One region of the Paracidovorax wautersii genome, then DNA from elsewhere that is predicted to be linked to it. Evidence: riboswitches for the same ligand, from Rfam matches in the RefSeq annotation. Region 1 holds a riboswitch; the other holds the start of a gene.
The links. Region 1 has a riboswitch for glycine ahead of QE399_RS08440 (D-amino acid dehydrogenase). Riboswitches for the same ligand answer to the same signal wherever they lie in the genome.
Positions count from the first base shown of each region.

Region 2: it holds a riboswitch for glycine, as region 1 does, so the genes downstream of both, gcvT (glycine cleavage system aminomethyltransferase GcvT) here and QE399_RS08440 (D-amino acid dehydrogenase) in region 1, are expected to answer to the same signal.

Region 1 covers NZ_JAVIZX010000001.1:1,850,433-1,865,292, reverse strand. Annotated here, with positions in the region: gene QE399_RS08490 (Bug family tripartite tricarboxylate transporter substrate binding protein) at 1-893, shown strand, start outside; gene QE399_RS08485 (hypothetical protein) at 918-1,394, opposite strand; gene QE399_RS08480 (MFS transporter) at 1,516-3,471, opposite strand; gene QE399_RS08475 (hypothetical protein) at 3,468-4,463, opposite strand; gene QE399_RS08470 (helix-turn-helix domain-containing protein) at 4,581-5,312, shown strand; gene QE399_RS08465 (YXWGXW repeat-containing protein) at 5,518-5,934, shown strand; gene QE399_RS08460 (2-keto-4-pentenoate hydratase) at 6,023-6,808, opposite strand; gene QE399_RS08455 (Bug family tripartite tricarboxylate transporter substrate binding protein) at 7,040-8,080, shown strand; gene QE399_RS08450 (SidA/IucD/PvdA family monooxygenase) at 8,293-9,756, shown strand; gene QE399_RS08445 (CMD domain-containing protein) at 9,790-10,962, shown strand; glycine riboswitch at 11,020-11,098, shown strand; glycine riboswitch at 11,106-11,216, shown strand; gene QE399_RS08440 (D-amino acid dehydrogenase) at 11,303-12,625, shown strand; gene QE399_RS08435 (FIST signal transduction protein) at 12,795-14,105, opposite strand; gene QE399_RS08430 (PhaM family polyhydroxyalkanoate granule multifunctional regulatory protein) at 14,199-14,860, opposite strand, start outside.
Region 2 covers NZ_JAVIZX010000001.1:3,368,911-3,383,770, forward strand. Annotated here, with positions in the region: gene gcvP (aminomethyl-transferring glycine dehydrogenase) at 1-2,202, opposite strand, end outside; gene gcvH (glycine cleavage system protein GcvH) at 2,274-2,648, opposite strand; gene gcvT (glycine cleavage system aminomethyltransferase GcvT) at 2,767-3,918, opposite strand; glycine riboswitch at 3,974-4,111, opposite strand; glycine riboswitch at 4,128-4,224, opposite strand; gene QE399_RS15275 (Lrp/AsnC family transcriptional regulator) at 4,380-4,838, shown strand; gene QE399_RS15280 (DUF3455 domain-containing protein) at 4,952-5,530, shown strand; gene QE399_RS15285 (sigma-70 family RNA polymerase sigma factor) at 5,614-6,219, shown strand; gene QE399_RS15290 (anti-sigma factor) at 6,216-6,959, shown strand; partial or broken gene QE399_RS15295 (ABC transporter ATP-binding protein) at 7,117-7,912, opposite strand; gene QE399_RS15300 (ABC transporter permease) at 7,926-8,813, opposite strand; gene QE399_RS15305 (ABC transporter substrate-binding protein) at 8,901-9,869, opposite strand; gene QE399_RS15310 (lipocalin family protein) at 10,263-10,862, opposite strand; gene QE399_RS15315 (electron transfer flavoprotein-ubiquinone oxidoreductase) at 11,040-12,746, opposite strand; gene QE399_RS15320 (SDR family oxidoreductase) at 12,882-13,664, shown strand; gene QE399_RS15325 (DMT family transporter) at 13,716-14,633, shown strand; gene QE399_RS15330 (hypothetical protein) at 14,688-14,860, opposite strand, start outside.

The DNA.
Region 1 (14,860 bases):
CGGCCAAGCCGGTGCAGCTCGTCGTGCCCTTTCCACCGGGCGGGGCCGTGGACATCGTGGGCCGGCTGATCAGCAAGAAACTCGGCGAACAGTTGGGCCAGCCCATCGTGATCGAGAACAAGGGCGGCGCCGGCACCATCGTCGGTGCCTCCTACGTAGCCAATGCCGCAGCGGACGGCTACACGCTGCTGATCAGCTCGGGCTCCACCTTCACCGTCAACCCCGCGCTCCACGCCAAGCTGCCGTACGACCCGGTCAAGAGCTACGAGCCCATCGGCATGGTGGCACGCGTGCCGCTGATTCTGCTGGCGAACCGCGACGTGCCGGTGAACGACCTGAAGCAGCTGATCGCCGGGGTGCAGGCCCGTCCGGGCACCTATGTCTACGGCTCGTTCGGCAGCGGCACCACCGGGCACTTCGCGGCCGAACTGGTGTGGTCCGCGATCGGCGTCAAACTGATGCATGTGCCGTACAAGGGCAGCGCACCGGCCATGAGCGATCTGATGGGCGGGCAGATTCCCTTCACCATCGACACCGTGGCCGCGGCGCTGCCGCAGCTCAAGTCCGGGAAGATCAAGGCCATCGCCGTCACGGGCGGCACGCGCGCCACGCAATTGCCCGACGTGCCCACCGTGGCCGAAAGCGGCTTCGCAGGCTTTGCCGCGGATTCCTGGCTGGCCGTGGTCGCGCCGCGCGGCCTGCCGTCCGAGGCGAAGGCCCGGCTGCAGAAAGCCCTGGCTGACACCATGGCGGATGCAGAGATCCGCAGCAAGCTCATCTCCAGCGGGCTGGAGCCGGCGTATGAGCCCGCCGACGCCGTGGCGCGCCGCATCGACGAAGAGCTGCCCCGCATGCGTGCCGTGGCGCAGAGCGCCAACATCCGCGCGGAGTGAGCTGCGCGCGGCTGCGCTGCCTCGTCAATGCGCCAGGCTGGCGCGCGCAGGTGCAGCAGAGCGACTGCCCGCCGACCCGCGCGCACCGGCGCTGCGATTGCCCGAAGCAATTTTCCTGGGCGCCGCAGCAGCCTTGCGCGGCGCGGCGGGCTTCTTCGCAACCGTAGCGGATTGGGCCTCCCGCGCTGCCTTGGCTTCGAGCAACGCCAGGCGCTCTTCGAAACGGCCCAGCACTTCCTGCAGGATGTCTGCCTTGCGCTGCGTGCGCTCGTTGTCGTTGCCGACGGGCGAGCGGCCCTTGGTGGTGGGCGCCTTGCGCATCGACACCGTCTGGCGGCGGAACAGATCGCGGTACTTGTCGCGCAGCGTGCGGGCACGCGTGACCTTGCCGCGCAGGCGCGCGAGCGTGAGTTCCTTGATCGGGCCTGCGCGGCTGTGGTCGAACAACTCCAGTTCGGCAGCGGTCAGAAGGGGGCGGGCCTGGGTGATGGTGTAAGCCATGGTCTGTCTCCTTTTCAACGGTGAAGCGAAGCCATCACCGTAGGGCCGGTATCCCGTCACCGTTGTGGGACGGAGGACCATCGCTCCGTCGTGCCAGGCCCCAGGCACCTGACCAGATAGGTCAGCTTGCCAGCAGTGCCTGTACCCGCTGGCGGAGCATTGCCGGCTCCACGTCAGCACCGTTCAAGGCGGGACCCACGTTGAGCCCGACCCGGCTGTAGAAGCCCCTGCGGAAGGGGCGCACCATGGCACCGCCTTTTTCGATGCGGCTGAAAAACGAGCCCCACAGGTGGGACAAAGCCATCGGAATCACCGGCACCGCCAGGCCATCGGCCTGTGCACGCTCGATGATCTTCACGATGCCGCCCTTGAACTCCTGCAGTTCACCGTCACGCGTGATACCGCCTTCGGGGAAGATGCCCAGCAGGTCACCGCCCTTCAGCACCTGCGCTGCGCGCTCGAAAGCCGCGTGGTAGGCAGCGGGGTCTTCCTTGTACGGCGCGATGGGTATGGCCTTGGCAAGCCGGAACAGCCAACCCAGCACCGGCACGCGGAAGATGCGGTGGTCCATCACGAACACGATGGGCCGGGGGCTCGCGGCCATCAGCAGCACCGCGTCGACGAAGCTCACGTGGTTGCACGCCAGGATGGCCGCGCCCTGCGTGGGAATGTGCACGTCGCCCTGCACCTTGAAGCGGTAGATGCAGCGCGACAGCACCCAGGCCACGAAGCGCAGCAGGTACTCCGGCACGATCAGGAAGATGTAGAACGCCACCACCGCATTGGCGATGCCGGTGAAGAGGAAGATCTGCGGCACCGTGAACCCGGCCCCCAGCAGCGCACCGGCGATGATCGAGCTGCCGATCATGAACAGCGCGTTGAGGATGTTGTTGGCCGCAATGATGCGCGCGCGGTGCGTGGGCTGGCTGCGCATCTGGATCAGCGCGTACATGGGCACGCTGTACAGCCCCGCGAAGAGCGATAGCAGCGCCAGGTCGGCCATCACGCGCCAGTGCGCGGGCTGGGCCACGAAGGCGGCCAGGCCCATCACCTCGGACGCCGGCAGGCCGCGGGAGGCGAAGTACAGGTCGATGGCGAAGAGGCTCATGCCGATGGCGCCCAGCGGCACCAGGCCGATCTCCACATGCCGGCGGCTCAGCACCTCGCACAGCAGCGAGCCGATGCCGATGCCCACCGAGAACACCACCAGCAGCAGCGACGCCACCTGCTCGTTGCCGTGCAGCACTTCCTTGGCGAAGCTGGGAAACTGGCTCAGGAACACGGCGCCGAAGAACCACATCCAGCTGATGCCCAGCAACGAGCGGAACACCACCGGGTTGCCGTGTGCCAGCTTCAGGTTGCGCCAGGTTTCCGTGAACGGGTTCCAGTTGATGGCCAAGCCCGGGTCGGTGGCGGGCGCGGCGGGTATCCACTGCGCGGTCAAGCGCCCCACCAGCGCCAGCGCCACGCAGGCCACCGCCACGGCGGTATGGCCGATGCCCGGCAGCGCCACCAGCAGGCCGCCGGCCACATTGCCCAGCAGGATGGCCACGAAGGTGCCCATTTCCACCATGCCGTTGCCGCCGGTCAGCTCGCGCTCGGACAGCGCCTGCGGCAGGTACGCGAACTTCACCGGCCCGAACAGCGTGGAGTGCAGCCCCATGAGGAACACGCAGGCCAGCAGCACCACGGCGCTGCCGGCCACGAACCCGGCGGCGGCCACCAGCATGATGGCGATCTCCAGGTTCTTCACGAAGCGGATCATCCGCGTCTTCTCGAACTTGTCCGTCAGCTGCCCCGACGTGGCCGAGAACAGCAGGAACGGCAGGATGAACAGCGCGCCGATCACCAGCCCGGCCATGGACGGAGGCATCCACGACACGCTGAGCTGGTAGGTCACCATCACCGTGAAGGCGAACTTGAACAGGTTGTCGTTGGCCGCCCCCGCGAACTGCGTCCAGAAGAACGGAGCGAAGCGGCGCTGCCGCAGCAGGGCGAACTGGTTAGGGTGGACGTCCGCCTCGGCGGGGACGGCGGGGGTGACGATGGCCGCCATGCGGGCCTGCTCCTGGCTCATGCCATGCTCCTGTGGGATGGGGTGGAGGGACGGCGCGCGGCCGAAAGGGCCGACGCGCCTCCGGTCGCATCGGCGGCCATTGTGCCCGCGCTTCTGTCCGCGCTTGGGCCCGCGCCATGGGCGGCCGCATGCGTTGCTGTGCCGGCCTGTGGCGCCGCCGCGGCGGGACGTCGCCAGGCGGTCCTGCGCACGCACTGCGCAAAGTAGGAGCCGGTGGCCCGGCCGCCGGCGCGGTCCCCGCGCAGGGCCGCGATCACCGGCCACGCAGCCAGCGCAGCCACCGCGTGCTTGAGGCTGTGGCCGGACACGAGACCCTGCGTCGCTTCCCAGACCGCGTGGTCGCCCCACTCCAGCACTTTCGCCAGCGCATACCAGCCGATCACCGCGGCCAGCGACAGGGCCGGGGCCTCGCGGCGCTGCGGCAGCCACGCCAGCGCCAGCATGAGCGCCATGCCGCCGCCCTGCAGAACGGCCCAGGGAAGCAACTGGCCCGTGGTTTCCCAGCGCTGGAGGGCCCACGCACCGGCCGCCAGCATCAGCGCCGTGGCCACCCCTGCGGGGCGCGCGCCGATGCGCCCGGCCACGGCCAGGCCGGTCACGCCGGCGAACGCCACCAGCATGCCGGCGCGGTCCCACAGCAGCGTGGCGTCTTGCGGCTGCCAGTGGTAGAGCGACGAACCCACGGCGGTGAGCAGCAGGCCGCCAAAGAACAGGCCGCCCAGGCCGGCCGTGGTGGCGCGCTCTGCAACGGCCGCCGTGCGCATCCAGCGCGCCAACGCGGACAGCCCCAGGACACCGGCCAGCGCGAAGGCCAGGTTGCTCAGCACATCCAGCGCATGGGGCAGCCCCCACACCGTGCGCTGGTCCGCGAAGGCGTGGTAATGCGCGTGCTGGGTGAGGTGGGGGCCGGCGCAGGCGATCACCGCCAGGGCGGCGAACGCGCCATAGAGCGCCCACTCGGCGGGCGGCAGGCGTCGGAGAAGAGAGGTCATGGTCGGGCTCCGCAAAGAAACGAATGCCGCGCAGTCTGGAGACCGCCCTGCGCAGGGGCATCGAAAAACGCGACCAGGCCACCCCTGATGGACAACAGGTATCCATAATCGATACCCATGAGCACCACTGCCGACCTTGTCCTGGCCCTGAAGAAGGAACTGAAATCCGCGCAGATGACGTACGCCGACCTGGCCCGCGCGCTGGGCATGGCGGAGTCCAGCGTCAAGCGCATGCTGGCCAAGGGCGACATGCCGCTGTCGCGCATCGACGCCATCTGCCGCGTGCTGCGGCTGGACTTCGCCGACCTGGCGCGCCGCGTGGCCGACAGCCAGCCGCTGCTCAAGGAACTAACCCAGGCGCAGGAGACCGCCGTGGTGGCCGACAAGAAGCTGCTGCTGATGGCCATCTGCGTGCTCAGCCAGTGGACGCTGGAGCAGGTCACCACCACCTACCGGCTGTCGGAGGCCGAAGGCATCAAGTACCTCGCGCAGCTCGACCGCATCGGCATCATCGAGCTGCGCCCGCTGAACCGCTACCGCCTCAAGCTGGCCAAAACCTTCCGCTGGCGGCCGCACGGCCCGGTGATGCATTACTTCCGCGACCACGCGCTGCTCGACTACTTCGCCGGCGGCTTCGACGGCCCGGGCGAAGGCGTGCTGCTGGTGCACGGCGCCATCAGCCGCAGCCTGGCGCCGGCCTTCTGGGAGCGCATGCAGCGCGTGGCCCACGACTTCGCTCAGCAGCACCTGGCCAACCAGCGCATGGCCGAACGCGAGCGCGAGGGCTACACCGTGCTGCTGGCCATGCGCAGCTGGGAGTTCGAGGTGTTTGCCAGCATGCGGCGGTAAAACCTGGTGCCCGCCATTTGCTATATTTTTAATAGCTGCTTGCGCTTATCCATCAAGCGCCAGAGGCCGATTTTCCTCAACCCCCCCTGATACCGAAACACTTGGTGACAAGGCTTTTCCGGCGCGCCAAGCAAGCCGACCGCGCGTTGACATGGCCCCTGCACGATGCAGTCATCGGCCTTGTGCCCTTTCCAGGAGACGCTCCATGTTCCGCCGTATCTTCACCACCTCCGCCGCTGCCGCCCTGCTGTCGCTTGCCGCGATGGGCAGCGCCCAGGCGGTGACCAACGCCACCGTCGTCATCCAGGCCGGGACACCGTCTTACGGCGCCCCCGTGGTGGTCGCGCCGCAGTACCGCGCCCCCCCGCCGCCCCGCTATGAAGCCGTGCCGCGCCCGCGCCGCGGCATGGTGTGGGAGGCCGGCCATTGGGAATGGCGCGGCCACCGCCATGCCTGGGTGCCCGGCCACTGGATCAAGGCGCGCCCCGGCTATGCCTACCGCCAGCCGCAGTGGAACCAGCGCGGCGACCGCTGGGTGATGGACCGCGGCGGCTGGGACCGCGACGGCGACGGCGTGCCTAACCGGCACGACCGCCGCCCGAACGACCCGCGCCGCTACTGATCCACCGCGGACGGCTGGCCGCGGGGGCCGCCGGGCGGCGCGGCGCGCCCGCACCGCGGCACGGCGGCAGAGCACGGCGCTCCCCCGGTCAGTCGATGCGCAGCTCGGCCCGGCCGATGCCGGGAAAGTCCGCCACCACCACGTCGCCCTGCATCACCATCGGCGTGCCGGTCCACGAGCCGGTGGTGACCCATTGCCCGGCGCGCAGGCCGCCCAGGCTGTGCGCACCGCCGTTGGCCAGCCACACCAGCAGGCGCAGCGGCTCGCCGGCCGGGTTGCCGCCCGCATCGTGCGCGACCACGGTGCCGCCATTGACCTCCAGCCGCACGGGCTGGCGCAGCACATCCACCGCCGCGCCATCGCCCCGCCCGGTGCCCACCACCAGCGCCCCGTGGCAGGCCTGGTCGGCCAGCCGGCTCAGCGGGTGCTGCCCGCCCCAGGCGGCAAAGCGCGTGTCGCAGACTTCGATGGCAGCGTGCACCGCACCAAAGGCGCCCAGCACCTCGCCCTGCGTGTAGGGCACCTCGCGCGCCGGCAGATCGGCAATGCACTGGAAGACCAGTTCCGCCTCCACGCCGATCACGAGGAAATCTTGCGCGGCCAGGTGCACCACGCCGTCGTCACCGGCCACGTGCACGCTGTCGTCCGCCAGGGCGCTGCGCGCGGGTTCGGCGTCGGGCGAGGCCGCGCCCACCTTCCACCCGGCAATGGCGCCGCGCGCCTGGACCACGCGGTCCTGCACGGCATAGGCCTGGGCCACGTCGGCCGGGCGCAGCGCGGCGGGCAGATCGTCCGGGCGCGGGCCGTCGCCGGTACGGGCCCGGATGAGCAGGTCTGCGCCGGGCACGGGATCGAAAGCAGGGTGGGACGTCATGCGGGTATCCACGGACTGAGTGATGGGATCGGACGCGCAGACGGCCCGAAAGCGCAAATTATGGGAGCCTTGGAACCTGTTCAAGGTCTTGGCACGTCCGCCGCTCCCCGGCACAGCCCGCCGCCCGCGGCGGGCATGCCATATGCATATAGCGGGCGGCGCATGTGCAGTTGCCCACAATCGCGCGCTTTCCTTCTCTTCACCGACATGCCTGCCCTCCAGGATCCCGCCATGCCCACCTCCACGACCCTTCTCCGCCGCCGCGCCCTTCCCGCTGCCCACACCGCTGCCGCCGTGCTGGCGTTGGCGGCTGCCGCAGCCTTCGTGGTCCACGCGCCCGCCACGGCCGAAACCGCGGCCGACTGGCCGCGCCAGCCGGTCACGCTGATCATGGGATTCCCCGCCGGCTCGGGCGTGGACGTGGTCGCCCGCGCCGTGCAGGAGCCGCTGCAGCACAAGCTCGGCCAGCCGCTCATCATCGACTACAAGTCCGGCGCGGCCGGCAACATCGCCAGCGAGTACGTGGCCCGCGCCAAGCCGGACGGCTACACGCTCGCCTTCGGCACCGCCGCCACGCACGGCAGCAATGCCGCGCTGTACAAGAAGCTGCCTTTCGACGTGGAGGCCGACTTCGTGCCCGTGGCGCCCGTGCTGGACGTGTCCAACGTGCTCACCATCAACCCCAACGTGATCGACGTGAAGACGCTCAAGGAGTTCGTCGAGGTGGTGAAGGCCAACCCGGGCAAGTACAACTATGCGTCCACCGGCAACGGCGCGGGCACGCACATGGCGTTTGCCGAGTTCAATTCGCGGCTGGGACTGAACATGGTGCACGTGCCCTACAAGGGCGGCCCCGAGGCCATCACATCCGTGGTGCGCGGCGAGACCTGCTGCATCATGAACCAGGTGCAGACCGTGCTGCCGCACTACAAGGCCGGCAAGGTGCGTCTGCTGGGCGTGACCACCGCCAAGCCCGTGGCCGCCGTGAAGGAGGTGCCCACCATCGCATCCAGCGGTCTGCCCGGTACCAAGGGTTTCGATAGCTCGATCTGGTTCGGCGTGTTCGCGCCCAAGGGCACCGACCCGGCCATCGTGAAGAAGCTCAACACGGCCATCAAGGAGGTGCTGGAGCAGCCCGAAGTGCGCGAGCGCTTCGAATCGCAGGGCAACGCCATCCGCATCGAGACGCCCGAGCAGTTCCGCCAGACCGTCCATGCTGACCGCACCAAGTGGGCACAGGTCGTGAAGGACGCGAAAATCAGCATTGACTAGATCAGGGCAACCCCCTGAGCGGCTGCGCCGCTCCCCCCTTCTCTCGTGGCGCTGCGCGCCCGGGAAGGGGGGCACCCCCAGCGGCCTGGCAGAGCCAGTTCCGCGGGGGTGCTGGTATGGGGCCGCGCCGGTTTCATGCGCCGTGACGGTGCTAGCCTGCATGGCTATCCGATCCCATTGCTCTACACGCCCTCTACTGCATCGACTTTTCCATGGCTATTTCCTCCCCTCTGGGCGCGGCCGGGCTGGCCGCGCTGGAACAACGGCTGCAGCACGATCTGCTCACGCTCAACTGGCGCGCCAAGCCCTGGCTGCCGCAGCGCACCCACGCAGGCCAGCCGGTCATCGACGTGCTCATCATCGGCGCGGGCCAGGCGGGGCTGGCGGCCAGCATGGCCTTGGCGCAGCAGGGCATCCGCGCCGTGCTGCTGGACCGCGCGCCGCTCGACCACGAAGGCCCCTGGGCCACCACGGCCCGCATGGAAACGCTGCGCTCGCCCAAGGAGCTGACAGGGCCTGCGCTCGGCCTGCCCTCGCTCACCTTCCGCGCCTGGTTCGAGGCCCAATGGGACGAGGCCGCCTGGGCCGCGCTCGACAAGATCCCGCGCCTGCAGTGGATGGACTACCTGCGCTGGTACCGCCGCGTGACCGCAGCCGACGTGCGCAACGGGCACGCCGTCACGGCCGTGCGCCCGCGCGATGACGGCCTGGTGCAAGTGGACGTGCAGGCCGACGGCCGCGCCACGGCCTGGTTCGCCCGCCGCGTGGTGCTGGCCACCGGCCGCGACGGGCTGGGCGGGCCGCAGATTCCGGCGTTCATGCACGGTGTGGACCGCAGCCGCTGGGCGCACTCCTCCGACGTGCTGGACTACGCCACGCTGCGCGGCCAGCGCGTGGGCGTGGTGGGCGCCGGGTCGTCCGCCATGGACAGCGCAGCCACCGCCCTGGAATGCGGCGCCGCGAGCGTGGACCTGCTGGTGCGCCGCGCCGATCTGCCGCGCATCAACAAGTCGAAAGGCTCGGGCGTGCCCGGCCTCACGCACGGCCACCATGCGCTGCCTCCGGAATGGAAATGGCGCATCCGCCACTACATCAACACCACGCAGGTGCCGCCGCCGCACGGCAGCACGCTGCGCGTGTCGCGCCACCCGAATGCGTTCTTCCACCTGGGCTGTCCGGTGCAGCGGGTGGCCGCATCGGGCCCCGAGCTACGCGTCACCACGCCGCGCGGCACCTTCGCGTTCGACTTTCTCATCGTGTCCACGGGCTTTGCCATCGACTGGTCGCAAAAGCCCGAGTACGCGCCCTTCGCGCCGCACGTGCGCACCTGGGGCGAGCGCTACCAGCCGCCCGCGGGCGACGAAGACCAGGAGCTGGCCGACTCGCCCGACCTGGGCCCCGTGTTCGAGTTCCAGCAGCGCACACCCGGGGCCTGCCCGGGCCTGGAGCGCATCCACTGCTTCTGCTACCCCGCCGCGCTGTCGCACGGCACGGTATCGGGCGACATCCCGGCCATCAGCGACGGCGCGCGGCGCCTGGCGACGGGTCTGGCCGGCCTGTTCTACTGCGAAGATGTGGAGCACCACTTCGACGTGCTGCAGGCCTATGCCGAGCCCGAGCTGCTGGGCGACGAATGGACGCCGGCCGATACGGCGCAACGCGTCCTGCCCGCGTGACAGCCCCCTGATTTTTCTGGATTGCACTCTGCCATGACCACGACCACCCCACACGACACCATCGACCAGATCGCCGGCCTTGCGCCGGGCAGCGCCGCGCACACCGTGCGCCACCAGCGCGACAAGGTCGCCCTCGCCACCCAGGGCTGTGAAGACGCACTGTTCGACCCCGGTCTGCCCGGCGGCCTGACACAGGCCGAGCGCCTGGCCGTGGCGCACGACATCACCCGTGTGAGCGGCCTGCCCGCGCTGGCGGCCCACTACCGCGGGGCGCTGCAGCCCTTGAACCCGGCACCGGCGCTGCAGGCGCTGGTGGACACGCCCGATGCCGCCATCGCCGATGCGCGCCTGCAAGCCATCGTGCACTTCGTGCGCACGCTGGCCACGCACCCCGCCGAGAGCGACCAAGCCGCGCTGCAGGCGCTGCCCGCCGCAGGCCTGTCGGTGCCCGACACCGTGCTGCTGGCACAGCTGATCGGTTTCGTCACCTACCAGTTGCGCGTGGTGGCCGGCGTGGCGGCCCTGGCGCAGCTGGGCGACGCCGATGCGGCGCCCCCCGCGCCCTTGCAGACCGCCGACGCCCCGCCCTTCATCCACCCCGCCAACCTGCCCGCCCCCGGCGAGCCGTTGCGCGTGAACGGCTACACCAGCGAGACGCTGGACTGGAAGGCCTGGCTGCCCGTGCTCGACCCGGCCGCCGCCACCGACGAGCAGAACGCCGTGCTCGACCTGAGCCACCCCAAGGCCCGCACCTCGGACTTCTACCTGCTGCTGGCACACCAGCCGCGTGTGCTGTCCGAACGGTCGCAGGCGTTCAACGCCATCATGTATGCCCCGGGCGGCCTCTCCCGCGCCGAACGCGAGGTGGCCAGCACCGTGGTCTCGCGCGTGAACGGCTGCGTGTACTGCGCCTCCGTGCACGCCCAGCGCTTCGAGCAGCTGGCCAAGCGCAACGATGTGATGGCGCAGATCTTCACCGAGCCCGACGGCGCCGGCACCAACGCCCGCGAACGCGCCATCGTGCAGGCCAGCGCTGCCCTGACCCGCACGCCGGGCGCATTCGGCGCGCAGCACCTGCAGCCGCTGCGCGATGCGGGCCTTTCCGATCTGGAAATTCTGGATGCCCTGCACGCCGCCGCCCTCTTCGCCTGGGCCAACCGCCTGATGCTGAACCTGGGCGAAGCGGTCTTCCCGCAGGCCGGCTGAACCCGCGGCCGCGCCGGGCGCTATGCGCGGCGCGGTTTCGCTGCTACGATCCGCCCCGCAGGAGAGTGAACGGCCCGGCCCCGCTGGCGTTCCACCGAAGGCGCAAACTCCCATACACGCTCAGGTCCCGTACTGCACCACCATCAAAGCCGTCTGGAGAGCCGCCACGCATGCCGTGGCGCACCGAAGGAGCAAGTGCTGCACCCCATTGGCGCAGCGTGAATCTCTCAGGTACCAAGGACAGGGGGAGCGGCAGCCGGGCCACGCGCCTGCTGCACGCTATCGATCCATAGCTGCCTGCACGCGCACGCCCGGCGCTTCACCCTCGAAAGGTTTGAAGATGCGCGTGATCGTCCTCGGCGCCGGCTTGCTCGGCACCACCTCCGCTTACTTCCTCCAGCAACTCGGCCACGAAGTGACCGTGATCGACCGCCAGGCCACGCCCGGCGCAGAGACCAGCTTCGCCAACGGCGGGCAGATCTCGGTGAGCCACGCCGAGCCCTGGGCCAACCCGAGCGCCCCGCTCAAGGTGCTGCAGTGGCTGGGCCGCGAAGATGCGCCGCTGCTCTTTCGCCTGCGTGCCGACATGCGCCAGTGGCTCTGGGGCCTGCAGTTCCTGCGCGAATGCACGCCGGCGCGCACACGCCACAACATCGAGCAGATCGTGCGCCTGGGCACCTACAGCCGCGACACGCTGCAGCAGCTGCGCCGCGATACCGGCATTCAGTACGACCAGCGCATGCAGGGCATCCTGCACTTCTATACGAGCCCCAAGGAGTTCGACGGCGCCCTCGCGCCGGCCGAGCAGATGCGCCAGCTCGGCTGCGAGCGCCGTGTGGTGAGCGCCGACGAGGCCGTGCGCATCGAACCGGCCCTGGCATCCATCCGCTCGCAGCTGGCGGGCGCCACCTACACCGAAGCCGACGAATCCGGCGACGCCAACGCCTTCACGCGCGCACTGGCTCAGCGGGCCGAGGCCGCCGGCGTGCAGTTCCGCATGGGCTGCCACATCACCGCGCTGCGCTCCGCAGGCGGTGCCATCGACCACGTGGAGATCACCGATGCGCAGGGCCGCTTCGAACGCGTGCGCGGCGATGCCTACGTGCTGGCCATGGGCTCGTTCAGCCCGCTGCTGGCCGAGCCCCTGGGCCTGCGCCTGCCCATCTATCCGGCCAAGGGCTACTCGGTCACGCTGCCCGTGCGCGACGCCTCCGCCGCCTACGAGGTCAGCCTGACGGACGACGAGTACAAGCTGGTCTTCTCGCGCTACACGCGCCCGGCGCAAGGCGATCAGCCGGCGCGCGACGTGATGCGCATTGCCGGCACCGCCGAACTCAACGGCTATGGCCGCGACCTGAACCCCGTGCGCTGCGAGGCCATCGTGAAGCGCGTGGAGCAGCTGTTTCCCGGCGCGGGCGATACGGCGCAGGCGCAGTTCTGGACGGGCCTGCGCCCGGCCACGCCAAGCAACGTCCCGCTCATCGGCCGCACGAAGCTGCCCAACCTGTTCCTCAACACGGGTCACGGCACGCTGGGCTGGACGCACGCCTGCGGCTCGGGCAAGTCGATCGCGCGCATCGTGAGCGGGCTGGCGCCGGAGCTGGACTTCGCCTTCGCCGGACTTCCGCGCGCGGTGGCGCCGGTGCTGCAGCCAGCGGGGTGAGCGACCTGTCGCAGCGATCCGGACGGCATGCGGACAGCGGTGTCGGGGCCCCTATCCGCTACCAATAACGGAGCACCTTGCGCTTTCCACATAAGCGATCTCATGCAAAAGAGCATTGAATCGCCGATGGACAAAGCGCCAAGCGCTATCAAAATGAAGTGCGCCGGGTTCAGGCCGTGGTCTCGTCGCCCACGAAGACGGTGAGCACGCCCGTGTAGCCGTAGAGCCGGTGGTGCGCGATCTCGCCGGCGGCGAAGAAGCCCACCAGCGGCACGTCGCCCAGGGCGTGGCGCACGATCTGCAGCTCCGCGCTGGGGCCGCCGAAGTGGGGGCCGCCCCGGCCGGAGCAGCTGACGTAGACCGCGCCCCGGATGCGCTGCTCTGGCAGCGCCGCGCCGCCCGAGAGCACCTGCGCCAGCACACTGCGTTCGCTGCCATCGCCGGGCGCGGTGGGCGCCAGGCCGTGCTCCAGTTCGTCGGGCTCCAGCTCTTCGCGGATCTCTGCGCAGATGCGCATCAGGTCGGCCCGCGCGGCCGCCACGTTGCGTTGGCAGAAGGCGAGCCGCATGCCCGTCTCCACCCGCTCGGTCAGCGCGACGCCGCGGCGCGTGGCGTCCAGCCCCACGATGTGGCGCACGCGCACATCGGTGCCGAAGTGGCCGGCGCGCCCCGCGGGCTGTGTGCCGGCATCGACCAGGCCGGCCATGGTGGCGCGCACGCGCTGCAGGGCGGGCTGCGGGTTGGCGTCGAGCGAGACCTGCAGCGTGTCGAGCAGTACGTCCAGCGCCGGTTCGTGGTCCAGCTCCAGCACCACGTTGTCCTGCGCGGCGGTGATGGTGGCCAGCGCCCCCACCGGCTGGCAGCCCTGGGTGACGCGCGACAGCAGCCGCACGCCGGGCCCGAAGGCCACGCCCGAGAGGCCGCCGTCGAACACGCCACCGGCCGCGCCCTGCCCGGCGATGTTGCCGTTGCCACCCACCGCGAACTGCGCACTCTGGCGCCGGCTCGCCGCCAGGCCGCCGAACAGGTAGCCGCTGGCGGTGCGCTCGGCCATCTCGTCGATCAGCTCCGCCAACTCAGGCGTATCGCCATCGGCATGCACCAGCGCCGTGTGCGGCACGAAGCCCGCCGCCGTGCTGCGCGCCAGCGGCGCCACGCCGGAAAACACCCGGTACTGGTCGGGCGACAGGTCGAGCAGCATCAGCGACAGCGCGGGCTCGTCGAAATACTCCGCATTGTTGGCAGCCACGCCGACGCCGACCGTGCCGCTCCAGTCCGTCACCTCGGGCAGCTCGGCGGCCAGAAAGTCGAGCAGCGCCTGCGCCTCGTCCGCGTAGTGGTCGGTGATGTAGAGCAACCCGAGCGTGGGCGCGGCGGCGTACTGCGGCAGTGCCATCTGGGCGCGCAGCTGGGCCAGCACCAGCGCGGCAGCCATGCGCCACTGCGGGTGGGTCGCGTGGCCGTGGGGAAAGAGTTTCATGGTCGTGGCATCCGGGTCTCGTGGGCGGTGCGGCGTGGAACGGCAGGAGCGGGATGCGCAGGGAGCGGCGACGCACAGCCCCTGCGCGCGCCCTCAGCCGCCGGCGGGGCGGCTGCGGCGGGCAGGTGCCTTGCGCGCAGCAGCAGCGGGCGCGGGGGGCGGGGTGCCGGCCTTGCGGGCGCGGGGCGCGGCCGGCGCCGCAGCGGCCGTACGCCGGCTGGCGGTGCCCTGGTTGGGCGCCTTGCGCGCGGGTTTCTTCTTGCTGGGGGCGGCGGCCGGCTTCGATCCAGCGGCTCCTGCGGCCTGCGCGGCGCGGCGGGTGGCGTCCTGCATGTCCTGCATGTCCTGCATGCCTTGAGCGCCCTGGGCGGCAAACTGCGAGGCCATGCCGGTCGCAGTCTTGAGGGCCTGCGCGGCCATGTCGCGCGTGGCGTCGAGCGCCGACGGGTGGGCCGTAGCGTCCTTGAGGGCGCTGGCGGCGATCTGCTGGAACTGCGTGCCCAGCGCGGTCCACCACTGCAGGGGATCGACGACGCCGGGGGTGGCGCGGCCTTCCGCGTCAGCGTCGACGTCCTCCGGCGGAATGCGGTCGGCGTCTTCATCGGTGCCATCGCCGTGGCCCTGCGCAGGCTGCGCTGGCCGAGGATCTGTGGGTGCCGCCGCGGGCGGAGGGGCAAACGCCTCCGCACCTTTGCCTGCGAAAGCTCCCGCCAGGTCGCCCATGGCCACGTTCATGCCTTTGAGCGTGGCCAGCG
Region 2 (14,860 bases), 1.5 Mb from region 1:
GCCGCCGCCGCCGTGGGGAATGCAGAAGGTCTTGTGCAGGTTGAGATGGCTCACGTCGCCGCCGAACTCGCCAGGGGCCGCAACGCCGACGAGCGCGTTCATGTTGGCGCCGTCCACGTACACGCGGCCGCCGTGCTGGTGCACCAGCTGGCAGAGTTCCTTGACCTGCGTCTCGAACACGCCGTGCGTGCTGGGGTAGGTGATCATCACGCAGGCCAGTTTGTCGGCGTGCTGTTCGCACTTGGCCTTGAGGTCGGCCATGTCCACGTTGCCATTGGCGTCACAGGCCGTCACTACCACCTGCATGCCCACCATCTGCGCGCTGGCGGGGTTGGTTCCGTGGGCGCTGCTGGGGATCAGGCAGATGTTGCGGTGGCCCTGGCCCTGCGCGCGGTGGTAGGCGCGGATCGCCAGCAGGCCCGCATATTCGCCCTGGCTGCCGGCGTTGGGCTGCAGGCTGATGCCGGCGTAGCCCGTGGCCTGGCACAGCCAGGCGCGCAGTTGCGCGTCCAGCTCGGCATAGCCCTGCAGCTGGTCGGCAGGAGCGAAGGGGTGCACCTGCGCGAACTCGGGCCAAGTGATCGGAATCATCTCGCTGGTCGCGTTGAGCTTCATGGTGCACGAGCCCAGCGGGATCATGCTTCGGTCCAGCGCCAGATCTTTATCGGACAGCTGGCGGATGTAGCGCAGCATGGCGGTTTCGCTGCGGTGGGTGTTGAACACCGGGTGCGTGAGGAAGGCGCTGGTGCGGCGCAAGGCGGCGGGGATCAGCGGCTCGATGCCGGCCTCGAAGTCTTCCACGCGCGGCAGCGCCTGGCCTTCGCCCGCGAAGATCGACCACAGCAGGGCGATGTCGGCGCGGGTGGTGGTCTCGTCCAGCGAGATGCACAGGTATTCGTCCCAGGCCTTGCGCAGGTTCACGCGCTGCGCGGCGGCACGGGCCAGCAGCTCGTCGGTGCGCGCACCGCTCTTGAGGCTCAGCGTGTCGAAGGCCGAGTCGTGGTGCGTGGCGGTGTAGCCCAGTTGCGCCAGGCCCTTGGACAGGATCGCGGTGTAGCTGGCCACGCGCTGCGCGATGCGCGTGAGGCCTTCGGGGCCGTGGTAGACGGCGTACATGCTGGCGATGACGGCCGGCAGCACCTGCGCCGTGCAGATGTTGGAAGTGGCCTTCTCGCGGCGGATGTGCTGTTCGCGCGTCTGCAGCGCCAGCCGGTAGGCGGGCTTGCCGTGCACGTCCACGCTCACTCCCACCAGGCGGCCGGGCAGGGAGCGCTTGAATGCATCGCGGCAGGCCATGTAGGCCGCGTGCGGGCCGCCCGCGCCCATGGGCATGCCGAAACGCTGCGTGGTGCCCACCACGATGTCGGCGCCGCCGGATTGGGCGGGGCCGCCGTCCCATTCGCCGGGCGGCTTGAGCAGGCACAGGGCCAGCACGTCCGCCGCCACGATGTAGGCGGCGCCCTTGGCATGCACCCTGACGGTGTCGCCGTCGTCCACGCCCAGGCGGCCGCTGGTGGAGGGGTACTGGTCGAGCACGGCGAAGTAGTCGTCGCCCGCCAGCAGCGTGTTCCACTGCTCGGCGCTGTCGGCCAGCACCACCTCGATGCCCAGCGGCTCGGCGCGCGTGCGGATCACCTCGATGGTTTGGGGGTGGGCGTCGCCCGCCACGATGAAGCGCTGGCCCTTGGCCTTGACCGAGCGGCGGGCCAGCGTCATGGCCTCGGCGGCGGCGGTGGCTTCGTCGAGCATGGACGCGTTGGCGATGTCCATGCCGGTCAGGTCCGTCACCATGGTCTGGAAGTTGACCAGGGCCTCCATGCGGCCCTGGCTGATCTCGGCCTGGTAGGGCGTGTAGGCCGTGTACCAAGCGGGGTTCTCCAGGATGTTGCGCAGGATCACGCCCGGCGTGTGCGTGCCGTAGTAGCCCTGACCGATGAAGCTCTTGAACACCTGGTTCTTCGCCGCAATCGCCTTCAGCTCGGCCAGCGCGCCGGCCTCGGTGCTGGCGGGCGGCAGATCCATGGGCTGGCTGCGCGCGATGGAGCGCGGCACGATGCCGTCGATCAGCGCGCGGCGCGAGGCCTCGCCGATCACCGACAGCATGTGGGCTTCGTCCGCCGCATCGATGCCGATGTGGCGGGGCTGGAACTCGGCGGCGTTCTCAAGCGCGGCGAGCGAGGGGAAGGGGGCAGAGGTGGTCATCGGCGGCGGCAGCAGGACGGGCGGCAAAAAGGAAAAGCGCCGCGGCCCGGCAAGGCCGCCGGCGCGTCGGATCAGGCGTTCTTGGTGAACTCGGCGTAGGCCGGTTCGTCCATGAGCGCGTCGAACTGCGACAGGTCGCTCACGCGGACCTTGAAGAACCAGCCGGCGCCCAGCGGATCGCTGTTGGCCAGGGAGGGATCGGCGCGCAGGGCCTCGTTGACCTCGACGATCTCGCCGGAGATGGGCATGTACACATCGGCGGCGGCCTTCACGGACTCGACCACGCCGGCCACTTCGCCCTGGGCGAACGATGCGCCCACGGCGGGCAGGTCCACGAAGACCACGTCGCCCAGCGCGTCCTGCGCATGCAGCGTGATGCCCACGGTGGCGGCCTGGTGGTCAGCGATGTCGATCCACTCGTGGTCCTTGGAAAACTTGGCGGTCATGGGGGCTCCAGAAAATGAAAGGTCAATCAGAGGAAAAAAGAGAACTGCCGTTGCCAGCTGCGACTGTAGCCGGGCGGGGACGGTCTTCCAACGGCTGAGGCGGTGCGGCGCGGCGCGATCAGCCGCGGTGGTAGCGCGGCGGGGTGAACGGCATGGGCGCCACCTCCATCGGCACGGGCTTGCCGCGCACGATGGCGTTCACACGCGTGCCAGGGGCCGCGTGGTCTGCAGACACGTAGGCCATGGCGATGGGCTGGTCTACCGTGGGGCCGAGCAGGCCGCTGGTCACCTCGCCGATGCGCTGGCCCTGCAGATCCTGCAGCTCGGTGTGCTCACGCACGGGCACGCGCTCCAGGGCCACCAGTCCCACGCGTTTGCGGGTAAGGCGGGCGGGCTGGTCGATCTGCGCCAGCACCTTGTCGGCACCCGGGAAGCCGCCGGCGCGGGCGCCGCCGGTGCGGCGCACCTTCTGGATGGCCCAGTTCAGCGCGGCCTCGGGCGGCGTCGTGGTGGTGTCGATGTCGTTGCCGTACAGGCACAGGCCGGCCTCCAGGCGCAGCGAATTGCGGGCGCCCAGGCCGACGGGCTTCACCTCGGGCTGGGCGAGCAGGGCGCGGGCCAGGGCCTCCGCCTGGGCGGCAGGCACGGAGATCTCGAAACCGTCCTCGCCGGTGTAGCCGCTGCGCGTCACGAAGCAGTCGCAGCCGGCGATGGTGAAGTCGCCACCAGTCATGAAGACCAGCTGCTGCACCCCGGGCGCCAGCCGCGCCAGCGCGGTGGCGGCCTGCGGGCCCTGCAGCGCGAGCAGGGCCTGGTCGGGCAGCGGCACGACCTGGCAGCGCTGGCCGATGCGGGCCTGGATGTGAGCGATGTCACCCGCCTTGCAGGCGCCGTTCACGATCACGAACAGCGTGGGTTCGCCATCGACCGTGCCCTGGTTGAAGAACATCAGGTCGTCGATGATGCCGCCTTCGTCGTTCAGCAGCAGGCCGTAGCGCTGCTTGCCCACGGGCAGGTCGATCACGTCCACGGGGATCAGCGTCTCGAACGCGGCGGCGGCATCCGCGCCTACCAGCTTGAGCTGGCCCATGTGCGAGACGTCGAACAGGCCGGCGGCGGTGCGTGTGTGGTGGTGCTCCGCCATCAGGCCGCTGGGGTACTGCACGGGCATGGAATAGCCGGCGAACGGCACCATGCGGGCGCCCAGCGCGATGTGCAGGGCGTTCAGGGGCGTGGTGAGCAGCGGGGCGGCGGAAGCGGACGAGGACATGGCGGAATCTCCGAGGGCAGGCATGGAAGCGGCCCATCCGGAGATGCGCCGCGGCATGTGCCCTGCTGTCCGCTTTACCTGAGAGATTCACCGCGCAGCCGGCGCCGGTGGCGCGTGTGCGGGGTTTGCTCCTTCGGTGGGTGGCGCCCGTGTCTCGTTGACGGTGCGCCGACCTCTCTCCAGCCAGGGAAACGCCCGCATCCCTGCGGGCGTTCCTGTCAGTCCTTTTGCCTGAGCGTTCGGGCGGTGGCCCTGCGCCTTCGGCGGCCCGCACAGGGTGCGCGGACTCTCTCCTGACAAGTGCGCGCAGTATACCGGCGTAGGCAGCGGCGGTTGGGCGGACGATGGCACGCCTGGGGCCAAGGACGGTGGCGGCGCGCGGCCCTGCTGCCGTTCACCGTAATCCCTCGGGTGCGGTAAATCGTTCTGCGGCTGCGCCGATGCCGTGAATAATGAACGCCATGGACCGCCTCGACCGAAAAATCCTTGCCGTGCTGCAAGGCAACTCCCGCGCCAGCCTGCAAGAGATCGGTCAGGCCGTGGGCCTGAGCCCGTCGCCCTGTTGGGGGCGCATCAAGAAGATGGAAGAGTCCGGCGTCATTCAGGGCTACACCGTGCGGCTGAACCCGCAGGCGCTGGACCTGGCGGACACCGTGCTGGTGCAGGTCACGCTCGACAGCCACTCCGACAACACGCTGGAGAAGTTCGGGGAGACGCTGGCCAGCATTCCGGAGGTGATCGAAGCGCATCTGGTCTCGGGCGACTACGACTACCTGCTGCGCGTGGTGGTCAAGGACACGCGCGATTACGAGCGGCTGCTGCGCGAGAAGCTCTACAAGATCAAGGGCATCCGCCACAGCCGTTCCAGCTTCGTGCTGCGCACGCTGAAGAAGGCCGATCTGCCGCTGTTCGTGGACTGATCGGAAAAATCTTCAGAATTTTTGCGCTGCGCTGCATCCAAAGGCGCGTCTCGTGTGTAGAGCCTGGTGCAGACCCTGTCGGGACTGTTCCATTCAACTACCAGGAGAACCTCATGCGCTCAATCCGTCTGACCCGTATCGCCACCGTCGCCGCGGGCGTGTCCGCTGCCGCCTTGCTGGCCGCCTGCGGCTCGATGTCCACGTCCGGTGCGCACAGCCCGCCTTTCTCGCAAGCCAGCCTGCCCGCGTCCATCCAGGTCCCGGCCGGCAACAAGGTGGCGTGGGAGACGGTGGGCAAGGGTGACATCACCTACGAGTGCAAGGACAAGGCTGGCATGCCCGGTCAGGTCGAATGGACCTTTGCCGGCCCCGACGCCAAGCTGATGGACCGCAGCGGCAAGCAGGTCGGCAAGTACTACGGCCCGCCCGCCACCTGGGAAGCCAACGACGGCTCCAAGCTGACCGCCACGCAACTGGCCGTCGCCCCGTCTACCGCCGGCGCACTGCCGTACCAGCTGGTGAAGGCCAACCCGGCCATGGGCAGCGGCGCGCTCACCGGCGTGACCTACATCCAGCGCGTGAACCTGAGCGGTGGCGTGGCACCCGCGAACATGGCCTGCACGGCTGCGAACAAGGGCCAGAAGACCACCGTGCCCTACCAGGCCGACTACATCTTCTACAAGGCGGCCTGATCGGCGCAAGGGCCCGCGGTGGAAGGGCAGGGTGCGCCGGATGAGGGCGCGGCGCAGGGGCATGGCGGCGCCGTGCCCGGCGCATGCACTACGATGCCGCATCCTTCCCACCGTGGGCACTTTCCTTGAACGCAGCCGACACCTTCGACTACGACGCAGCCCTGGCCGCCTGTGCCCGCGGTGACGCCCAGGCGCTGCAGCGCATCTACCGCCATGCGGGCCGGTATCTGCTGGGCGTGGCCTTGCGCATCGTGCGCGAGCGGGCCCAGGCCGAGGACGTGCTGCACGACGCCTTCATCAGCATCTGGCAGCGGGCCGGCAGCTTCGACGCCGGGCGCGGCGCGGCGCGCGGATGGATCTACAGCGTGGTACGCCACGCGGCGCTCAACGTGGCGCGCGGCAACGCGCGCGACGTGCGCATCGATGACGAGGCCCTGGAGGCCATCGACGATCAGGCGGCGCTGCACAGCTACCGCAGCCGGATCGACCCCTATGAACTGGGCGCCGACCTGGGCAAGCTCGACGCCTGCCTGGGCCGGCTGGAGCCCGCGCGGCGCGACTGCATCCTGCTGGCCTATGTGGAGGGATGCTCGCACGGCGAAATTGCGGAACGGACGCACACGCCGCTGGGCACCGTGAAGGCATGGATCCAGCGGGGCCTGCGGGCGCTGCGGGAGTGCATGGCATGACGACGTTCTCTGATTCACCAACACCCGACGACATCGACGCGCTGGCCAGCGGCTACGTGTTGGGCACGCTGCCCATCGCGCAGCGCCGCGCCGTCGAAGACCGCCTGCCCCACGACGCCGCGCTGCGCGATGCCGTCCAGGGCTGGGAAGAGCGCCTGCACCCGCTCACGGCACTCGTGCCGCCCGTCGAGCCTTCGCCTTCCCTGTGGGGCCGCATCGAGGACAGCCTGGGCTGGGGCCGTGCCCAGCAGGCCGTGGCGGCGGCTACGGCGGACAGCGGCCTCACGGCCTGGTGGAACAGCGTGCGGCTGTGGCGCGGTCTGGCCGGCGGCGGCTTTGCCGCAGCCGCCGTGCTGGCGGCGGTGCTGGTCACGCGCGTGGGCGCCCCTCCCGCCGCGCCGCAGTACATGGTGGTGCTGGTAGCCCCGGGAGACACCCAGCCCGGCTGGGTAGTACAGGCGGGCGCCTCGTCGCGCGACCTGAACCTGGTGCCCCTGCGCGAAACCGCCGTGCCGCAAGGCAAGTCGCTGCAGTTCTGGACCAAGGCGGACCAGTGGACCGGGCCGAAGTCGCTGGGCCTGGTGCAGCCGGGCGCCGCCATCACCGTACCGATCGACCGCCTGCCGCCGCTGGAGGCCAACCAGCTCTTTGAGCTGACGCTGGAGCCCGAGGCCGGTTCGCCCATCGACCGGCCGACGGGGCCGATCGTCTTCATCGGGCGTGCGGTCAAAATGCTATAGGGCGTTTGCTATTGTTTATATAGCTGATTGCGCTTGATGCATAAGCGCTAGAGGCCTTTTTGACCCCGATTCCTCAGCCAGGGCTGCGCGCCTTCGCATGGGCCACGCCTTGCCGGTGCGCGGGGCAGGCCCTCTGCCCCGCGACCGGTGGACCTCCTCAGCCCAGCAGCAGCGCGTCGTCCGCCAGCTGCTCGCCGCGCACCTTCTCGAACATCTGCAGCAGGTCGGGCACGCCCAGGCGGCTGCGCTCGTCGCCGGCCACATCCAGCACCACCTGGCCCTGGTGCAGCATGACGGTGCGCTGGCCCACGTCCAGCGCCTGGCGCATGCTGTGCGTGACCATCATGGTGGTGAGCTGGTTCTCGGCCACGATGCGGGCGGTGAGCTGCAGCACGAAGTCCGCCGTGCGCGGGTCGAGCGCGGCGGTGTGCTCGTCCAGCAGCAGGATGCGCGAGGGCTGCAGCGCTGCCATCAGCAGGCTCACGGCCTGGCGCTGGCCGCCCGAGAGCAGGCCGATGCGGTCGCTCAGCCGGTTCTCCAGGCCCAGTCCCAGCGTGGCCAGGCGCGCGCGGAAGGTCTCGCGCTGCGCGCTCTTCACGGCGCCGCGCAGGGCCGCGCAGCGTGCCCCGCTGCTGGGCCAGGGCCATGTTCTCCTCGATGGTCAGGTCCTCGCAGGTGCCGGCCATCGGGTCCTGGAACACGCGCGCCACGCGCTGGGCGCGCGCCCAGACGGGCTGGCGGGTGACGTCCTGCCCGTCGATGGCGATGCGGCCCGTGTCCACCGACAGGTCGCCCGAGATGGCGTTCAGGAAGGTGGATTTGCCGGCCCCGTTGGAGCCGATGACGGTGACGAACTGCCCGGCCGGAATGTCCAGCGACATGCCGCGCAGCGCGCGCGTCTCGATGGGCGTGCCGGGGTTGAAGGTGATGTGCAGGTCTTGTGCGCTCAGCATGGTGCGGTCCCTTTCAACGCTGCTTCGAGGCCAGCTTGCGCTTGATCTGCGGAATCACGAGCGCCACGGTCACCAGCACGGCCGTCACCAGGTTCAGATCCTGCGCCTTCAGGCCGATGAAGTCGCTGTTCAGCGCCAGCGCGATGAAGAAGCGGTACACGATGGCGCCGATGATCACGGCCAGGGTGGCCAGGATCAGCTTGCGCGAGGGCAGGATGCTCTCGCCCACGATCACGGCGGCCAGGCCGATGACGATGGTGCCGATGCCCATGGAGATGTCGGAGCCGCCCTGCGTCTGCGCGAACAGGGCGCCGGCCAGCGCGACCAGCGCGTTCGACACGGCCATGCCCAGCAGCACCATGGCGCCGGTGTTCACGCCCTGGGCGCGCGCCATGCGCGCGTTGGAGCCAGTGGCGCGGATCGCCAGGCCCCGCTCGGTGGCGAAGAACCAGTCCATGGCCAGCTTGGCGGCGATGACGATCACCAGCAGCAGGGCGGGGCGGGCGATGTAGTCCTCCAGCCCCTCGGGCTGCAGCAGCGTGAACAGGGTCGGGTCGTTGATCAGCGGCACGTTGGGGCCGCCCATGATGCGCAGGTTGATCGAATACAGCGCGATCATCATCAGGATGCTGGCCAGCAGGTCCATGATCTTGAGCTTGACGTTCAGCCAGCCGGTGACGAGGCCGGCCGCTGCGCCCGCCGCCGTGGCCGCGAGCGTGGCCACGTACGGATTGGTGCCTGTGGAAATCAGCACGGCGCACACCGCGCCGCCCAGCGGGAAGCTGCCGTCCACCGTCAGGTCGGGAAAGCGCAGCAGGCGGAACGAGATGAAGACGCCCAGCGCGACCAGGCTGAAGATCAGCCCGATCTCGACGGCGCCGAGCAGGGAGAAGAGGGACATGGCGGGTGGGGCTTCCGGAAAAACGAAACAGGAGCCGAAGCTCCTGCGGTCGGGGTGGCGTTCCCGGCACGGGGCCGGGAGCCGCACTTACTTCACGATGTGGGCAGCGGACTTCACGAACGCGTCGGAGAGCTTCACGCCCTGCTTCTCGGCCGCGGCCGGGTTCACCGTCAGCTCCAGCTTGGTGCTGATCTCGGGCTTGATGTCGCCGGGCTTCTCGCCCTTGAGCACCCGCACCACCATGCGGCCGGTCTGCTCGCCCAGGTCGCGGTAGTTGATGCCGAACGAGGCGATGGCGCCGCGCTTGACGCTGTCGGCATCGGCCGCCACCAGGGGCAGCTTGGCTTCCTGGCCGACCTTCACCAGTGCTTCGTAGGCCGACACCACGTTGTTGTCGGTGCTGGTGTAGATCACGTCGGCCTTGCCGATCAGGCTGCGCGCGGCGCTGCCCACATCGACGGAGCGGGGCGCGGCGGCCTCGACCAGCGTCATGCCCATCTTGGGCAGCAGGGCCTTGAGTTCCTTGACCACCACGGCGGAGTTGGCCTCGCCGGGGTTGTAGACCACGCCGACGCGCTTGGCGTTCGGCACGACCTGCTTGACCAGCTCCATCTGCTTGTCGAGCGCCAGCAGGTCGGACACGCCCGTCACATTGCTCTTGCTGGGTTCCCAGTCCTTGACCAGCTTGGCCGCGACCGGATCGGTCACGGCGGAGAAGACCACCGGCACCGACTTGGTGGCAGCCACCACGGCCTGGGCCGAGGGCGTGGCGATAGCAACGATGGCATCCGGCTGGTCGCCCACGAACTTGCGCGCGATCTGCGCGGCCGTGCCGGTATTGCCCTGGGCGCTCTGGTACTGCCACTTGAGCGTCTTGCCTTCTTCGTAGCCGGCGGCCTGCAGGCTGGCCTTCACGCCGTCGCGGATGGCATCGAGTGCGGGATGTTCGACGATGGCCGTCACGGCCACGGATTTCTGCTGGGCGTGCGCCACCGGTGCGACGGCGGCCACGGCCAGGGCGATGGCACCCAGGGGCGCCCACGACAACTGCTTCATGCTTTCGATCTCCAGCTTCCTGTTTGTTGTACCAGGCCGCGCGGGAAGGGTGCGGGCGGCCTTGGGGCGCAAGTCTACAGGGTGCACCAGAGAAGGGCAGCGGCGCACGGCCCATCGCGCAGGGGCCGATGCACGCTCCTGGGCGCTCCTTCACCGAGGCCGCGGGCTGGAGGAATGGGCCGCACGGATCGCGCAGGCGGCGCTGTCGCGCTGCAGATTCAGATGGCTGCGCCCAAGACTGGACCCAGGTGGAGGGCAGGGCGCTCTGTCACGCCGGTATCCGCGTCGCAGAGGCTGCCGCCTGTACACCGCGGCGGCTCCTTCTGGTGGCCGAAACGCCGGGTGGCAGAGACGGAGACAGGAGGGCGAAGCGCGCCGCACGGCGGCGTTGGGTCAAGAACGCAGGTCCGGTGCGGGCTGGCCCTGCGGCACCCACAGCACCTTGTCGGTGTCCACGCCCAGGGCGCGCGCCTTGTCGAGCAGCTGCTCACGCACCCCCTCGGGCAGGGTGGGCGTGCGTGACAGGATCCAGAGGTAGTCGAGGTCCGAGCCGATGACCAGGGACCAGCGGTAGTCCTCGTCCAGCGCGACCACGTGGTAGCCGCCGTAGAACGGTCCGAAGAACGAGACCTTCAGCGAGGCGGTGCCCGGGTCTTCGACGAAGCGGGCCCGGCCCTCGGCCTCGCGCCAGCGGCCGCGCTCCGGGTCGTAGCCGCGGTTGACGACCTTGACGCTGCCATCTTCGTTGCGGCTGTAGTGGGCGCTGGTGTTCACCAGCCCCTTTTCGAAGCGGTGGTCGATGCGCGCCACCTCGTACCAGTGGCCGGCATAGCGATCAACGTTGAACCTGCCTACCGGCTGGACGCCAGCGGGTGCGCGCACCGAGGAGCAGGCCGTCACGGTCAGCAGCGCGCCGAGGGCAGCGGCGCCGATGGCCAGGGGCCAGATCGGCCGGCGGTGGGTGCGGTAGCGGATGGGCGGTTGGCGGACCATGCGAAATCTCCTGGGTGCGCAATGCGGCGGCAGCACCGGAGTCTCGCGTGCGCACCCAGGCGGCGCCGTAGGTGTGGGTGCGCGCCGCCTGTCGGACGGGGCGCACGCCGGGGTTCCAAGAAAAAAGGGCCTGCAGTGCAGGCCCTTCAAGCGCAAATAGCTATATTATTTATAGCGTCACATGCCCGAGTAGTTGGGCCCGCCGCCGCCTTCCGGCGTGACCCAGACGATGTTCTGCGTCGGGTCCTTGATGTCGCAGGTCTTGCAGTGCACGCAGTTCTGCGCGTTGATCTGCAGACGCTGCGCATTGCCGCCCTGGGCCTCGTCGGGAACGAACTCGTACACGCCCGCGGGGCAGTAGCGCGCCTCCGGGCCCGCGTACTTCGCCAGGTTGATGTTGACCGGCACGCTCGCGTCCTTGAGCGTCAGGTGCGAGGGCTGGTCTTCGGCGTGGTTGGTGTTGCTGATGAACACGCTGGAGAGCCGGTCGAAAGTCAGCTTGCCATCGGGCTTGGGATAGGCGATGGGCTTGCACTGGGCCGCGGGCTTGAGGTAGGCGTGGTCCGGCTTGTCGCGGTGCAGTGTCCAGGGAATGTGGCCCTGGAGCACGAACTGCTCGATGCCGTTCATCACCGTGGCGGTGAACAGGCCCTTCTTGAACCAGGCCTTGAAGTTGCGCGCCTTGTTCAGCTCGGCATGCAGCCAGCTGTTCTCGAAGGCCGTCGGGTAGGCGGCCAGTTCGTCGTGCTGGCGGCCGCCCACGATGGCCTCGTAGGCCGCCTCGGCGGCCAGCATGCCGGTCTTGATGGCGGCGTGGCTGCCCTTGATGCGGCTCACGTTCAAGAAGCCTGCATCGCAGCCCACCAGTGCGCCGCCGGGGAAGACGAACTTCGGCAGCGACATCAGCCCGCCGGCCGTAATGGCGCGGGCGCCGTAGCCGATGCGCTTGGCCGGCTTGATGCCCTTGGCCTCGTCGCCTTCCAGGTAGTAGCGGATGTTGGGATGGGTCTTCCAGCGCTGGAACTCCTCGAAGGGGCTCAGGTAGGGGTTGGAATAGTCCAGGCCGGTGATGAAGCCCAGGGTGACCTTGTTGTCCTCCGCGTGGTAGAGGAAGGCCCCGCCGTAGGTGTCGGCGTTCATGGGCCAGCCGGCGGTGTGCATCACGAAGCCGGGCTGGTGCACCTTGGGATCGACTTCCCACAGCTCCTTCACACCGATGCCATAGGTCTGCGGGTCACGGCCCTCGTCGAGCTTGTAGCGGGCGATGAGCTGCTTGCCCAGGTGGCCGCGTGCGCCCTCGGCAAAGATGGTGTACTTGGCGTGCAGTTCCATCCCCAGCTGGAATTCGCCGGTGGGCTCGCCATCCTTGCCCACGCCCATGTTGCCGGTGGCCACGCCTTTGACGGAGCCGTCCTCGTTGTAGAGCACTTCGGCGGCGGGGAAGCCGGGGAAGATCTCCACGCCCAGCTCTTCGGCCTGCTGCGCCAGCCAGCGCACCACGTTGCCCAGGCTGACGATGTAGTTGCCGTGGTTCTGGAAGCACTCGGGCAGCACGAAGTTGGGGGTGCGCCAGGACGATTTCTCGCCCAGGAAGATCATGGCGTCGTCGGTCACGGGCTGGTTGAGCGGCGCGCCCTTGGCCTTCCAGTCGGGGATCAGTTCGGTCAGCGCCTTCGGGTCCATGATGGCACCCGACAGGATGTGCGCGCCGGGCTCGGAACCCTTTTCCAGCACCACGACCGACACGTCCTGGCCGTTCTCGGCCGCCATCTGCTTGAGCCGGATGGCGGTAGCCAGCCCGCCGGGGCCGCCACCGACGACAACCACGTCGTATTCCATGGCTTCGCGCGGGCCGTACTGGGCGAGGATTTGGTCTTTCGTCATGGGGTGGTCTCTCGTCATTTGATAATGGTGATTGTGGCCGGGCCGCTCACTGTGCGGCTGTCCGGCCCGCGACCGATTGTATGCATGGAATCGCAACAATCGAACGATCGTTCTATTTTGTGGAGAGACTTCGCCATGGCCTACACCATCGACTTGTCCGGCCGCGTAGCTTTGGTCACGGGCGCGTCCAGCGGCCTGGGCGCGCAGTTCGCGCGCACGCTGGCCCGCGCAGGCGCCGGCGTGGTTCTGGCGAGCCGTCGCCTGGAGCGGCTGAAGGAGCTGCGGGCCCGCATCGAAGGCGAGGGCGGCGACGCCCACGTGGTGGAGCTGGACGTCACCGACCACGACTCCATCAAGGCGGCCGTGGCCCATGCCGAGACCAAGATGGGCTCCATCGACATCCTGGTCAACAACTCCGGTGTGTCCACCACCCAGCGCATCCAGGACGTGACGCCCGAGGACTACGATTACATCTTCGACACCAACGTGCGCGGCGCCTTCTTCGTGGCGCAGGAGGTGGGCAAGCGCATGCTCGCGCGGTCCCGCGGGGCGGCGCCGGGGAGCTTCACCGGCGGGCGCATCATCAACATCGCGTCCATGGCCGGGCTGAAGGTGCTGCCGCAGATCGGGGCCTACTGCATGAGCAAGGCCGCCGTGGTGCAGATGACCCGCGCCATGGCGCTGGAATGGGGGCGCTTCGGCATCAACGTGAACGCCATCTGCCCCGGCTACATCGACACCGAGATCAACCACCACCACTGGCAGACCGAACAGGGCCGCAAGCTGGTGGACATGCTGCCGCGCAAGCGCGTGGGCCAGCCGCAGGACGTGGACGCGCTCCTCGTCATGCTGGCCAGCGACCAGAGCCATTTCGTGAACGGCGCGGTGATCGCCGCGGACGACGGCTTTGGCGTGTGAGCGGCGCCGTAGCCTCCGTGGCGCGCCCGGCGGCATGAACGGCGCGGGCGCATGCTGACCGGCATTCTGGCCGGGCTGGCGGCAGGCGCACTCTGGGGGCTGGTGTTCGTGGCGCCGCACGTGGCGCATGGCTTCGCCTCGTCCGACCTGACGGCCGGGCGCTTCATCGCCTATGGCGCCATGGCCGTGGGCATGATGGCCTGGGGCCTGCGCGGCACCCCGCGCTGGCCCACCTGGCGACAGGCGGGCGCGGCGGCGGGGTTGTCCATCCTCGGCTTCACGGGCTACTACCTGCTGCTGGTGCTGGCCATCCGGGACGCCGGCGCCGAACTGCCGGCGCTCATCATCGGCACCATTCCGCTGTGGGTCGTCCTGCTGGGCAAGCCGCAAGGCGTGCGCTGGGCGGCGCTGTTGCCCGGCCTGGTGCTGACTATGGCCGGGCTGGTGCTCATGGCGGACGTGCCGCACGGCGCCAGCGAGGCGGCCGCAGGTGCCGGCGGCGCGGCCCGTGCTGCCGTCTACTGGCGCGGGATCGGCATCGCGCTGGTGGCCTTGGTGTTCTGGACGGCGTTTGCCCTGCTCAACTCGGCCTGGCTCAAGCGCCATCCGGAGGTGCGGGCCACGGACTGGGCCAACTGGCTGGGCATCGCCACCGGTCTGGGCGGGTTGGTGCTGTGGCTGGCGGCGGGCTCGGGCGTGGCCTCGCTGGCGGCGCAGCCCGGCGTGGGCCGCTTCGTGCTCGTGTGCCTGGCGATCGGTGTGGGATCGAGCTGGGTGGCGACGATCCTGTGGAACGTGGCGAGCCAGCGCCTGTCCGCCAGCCTGTGCGGCCAGCTGATCGTGAGCGAGACGCTGTTCGCGCTGCTCTACACCTTCGCCTGGGACGGCCGCTGGCCCACGCCGGCGCAGTGGGCGGCGTGCGTGCTGTTCACTCTGGGCATCCTCGCCTCCATCAAGGCCCACCGCTGAACGACGCGCCCGCGCTGCGGCCCGGCACCCGCGGCCGGCCCACCGGCGCGGGCATCAGGAGGACTTCTTCCAGCTGCGGCCGTCCTTGGAGCGGTAGGTGCCGCCCGTGGCGCAGCAACCTCCCGCACCGAAGGCCATGCGCCCCAGCTCGACGATGAGTGTGCCCTTCTCAACGGCGATGGACTGGCGCACGCAGCTCGTCCAGAGCGGGTAGGGCTCGGGCGCCA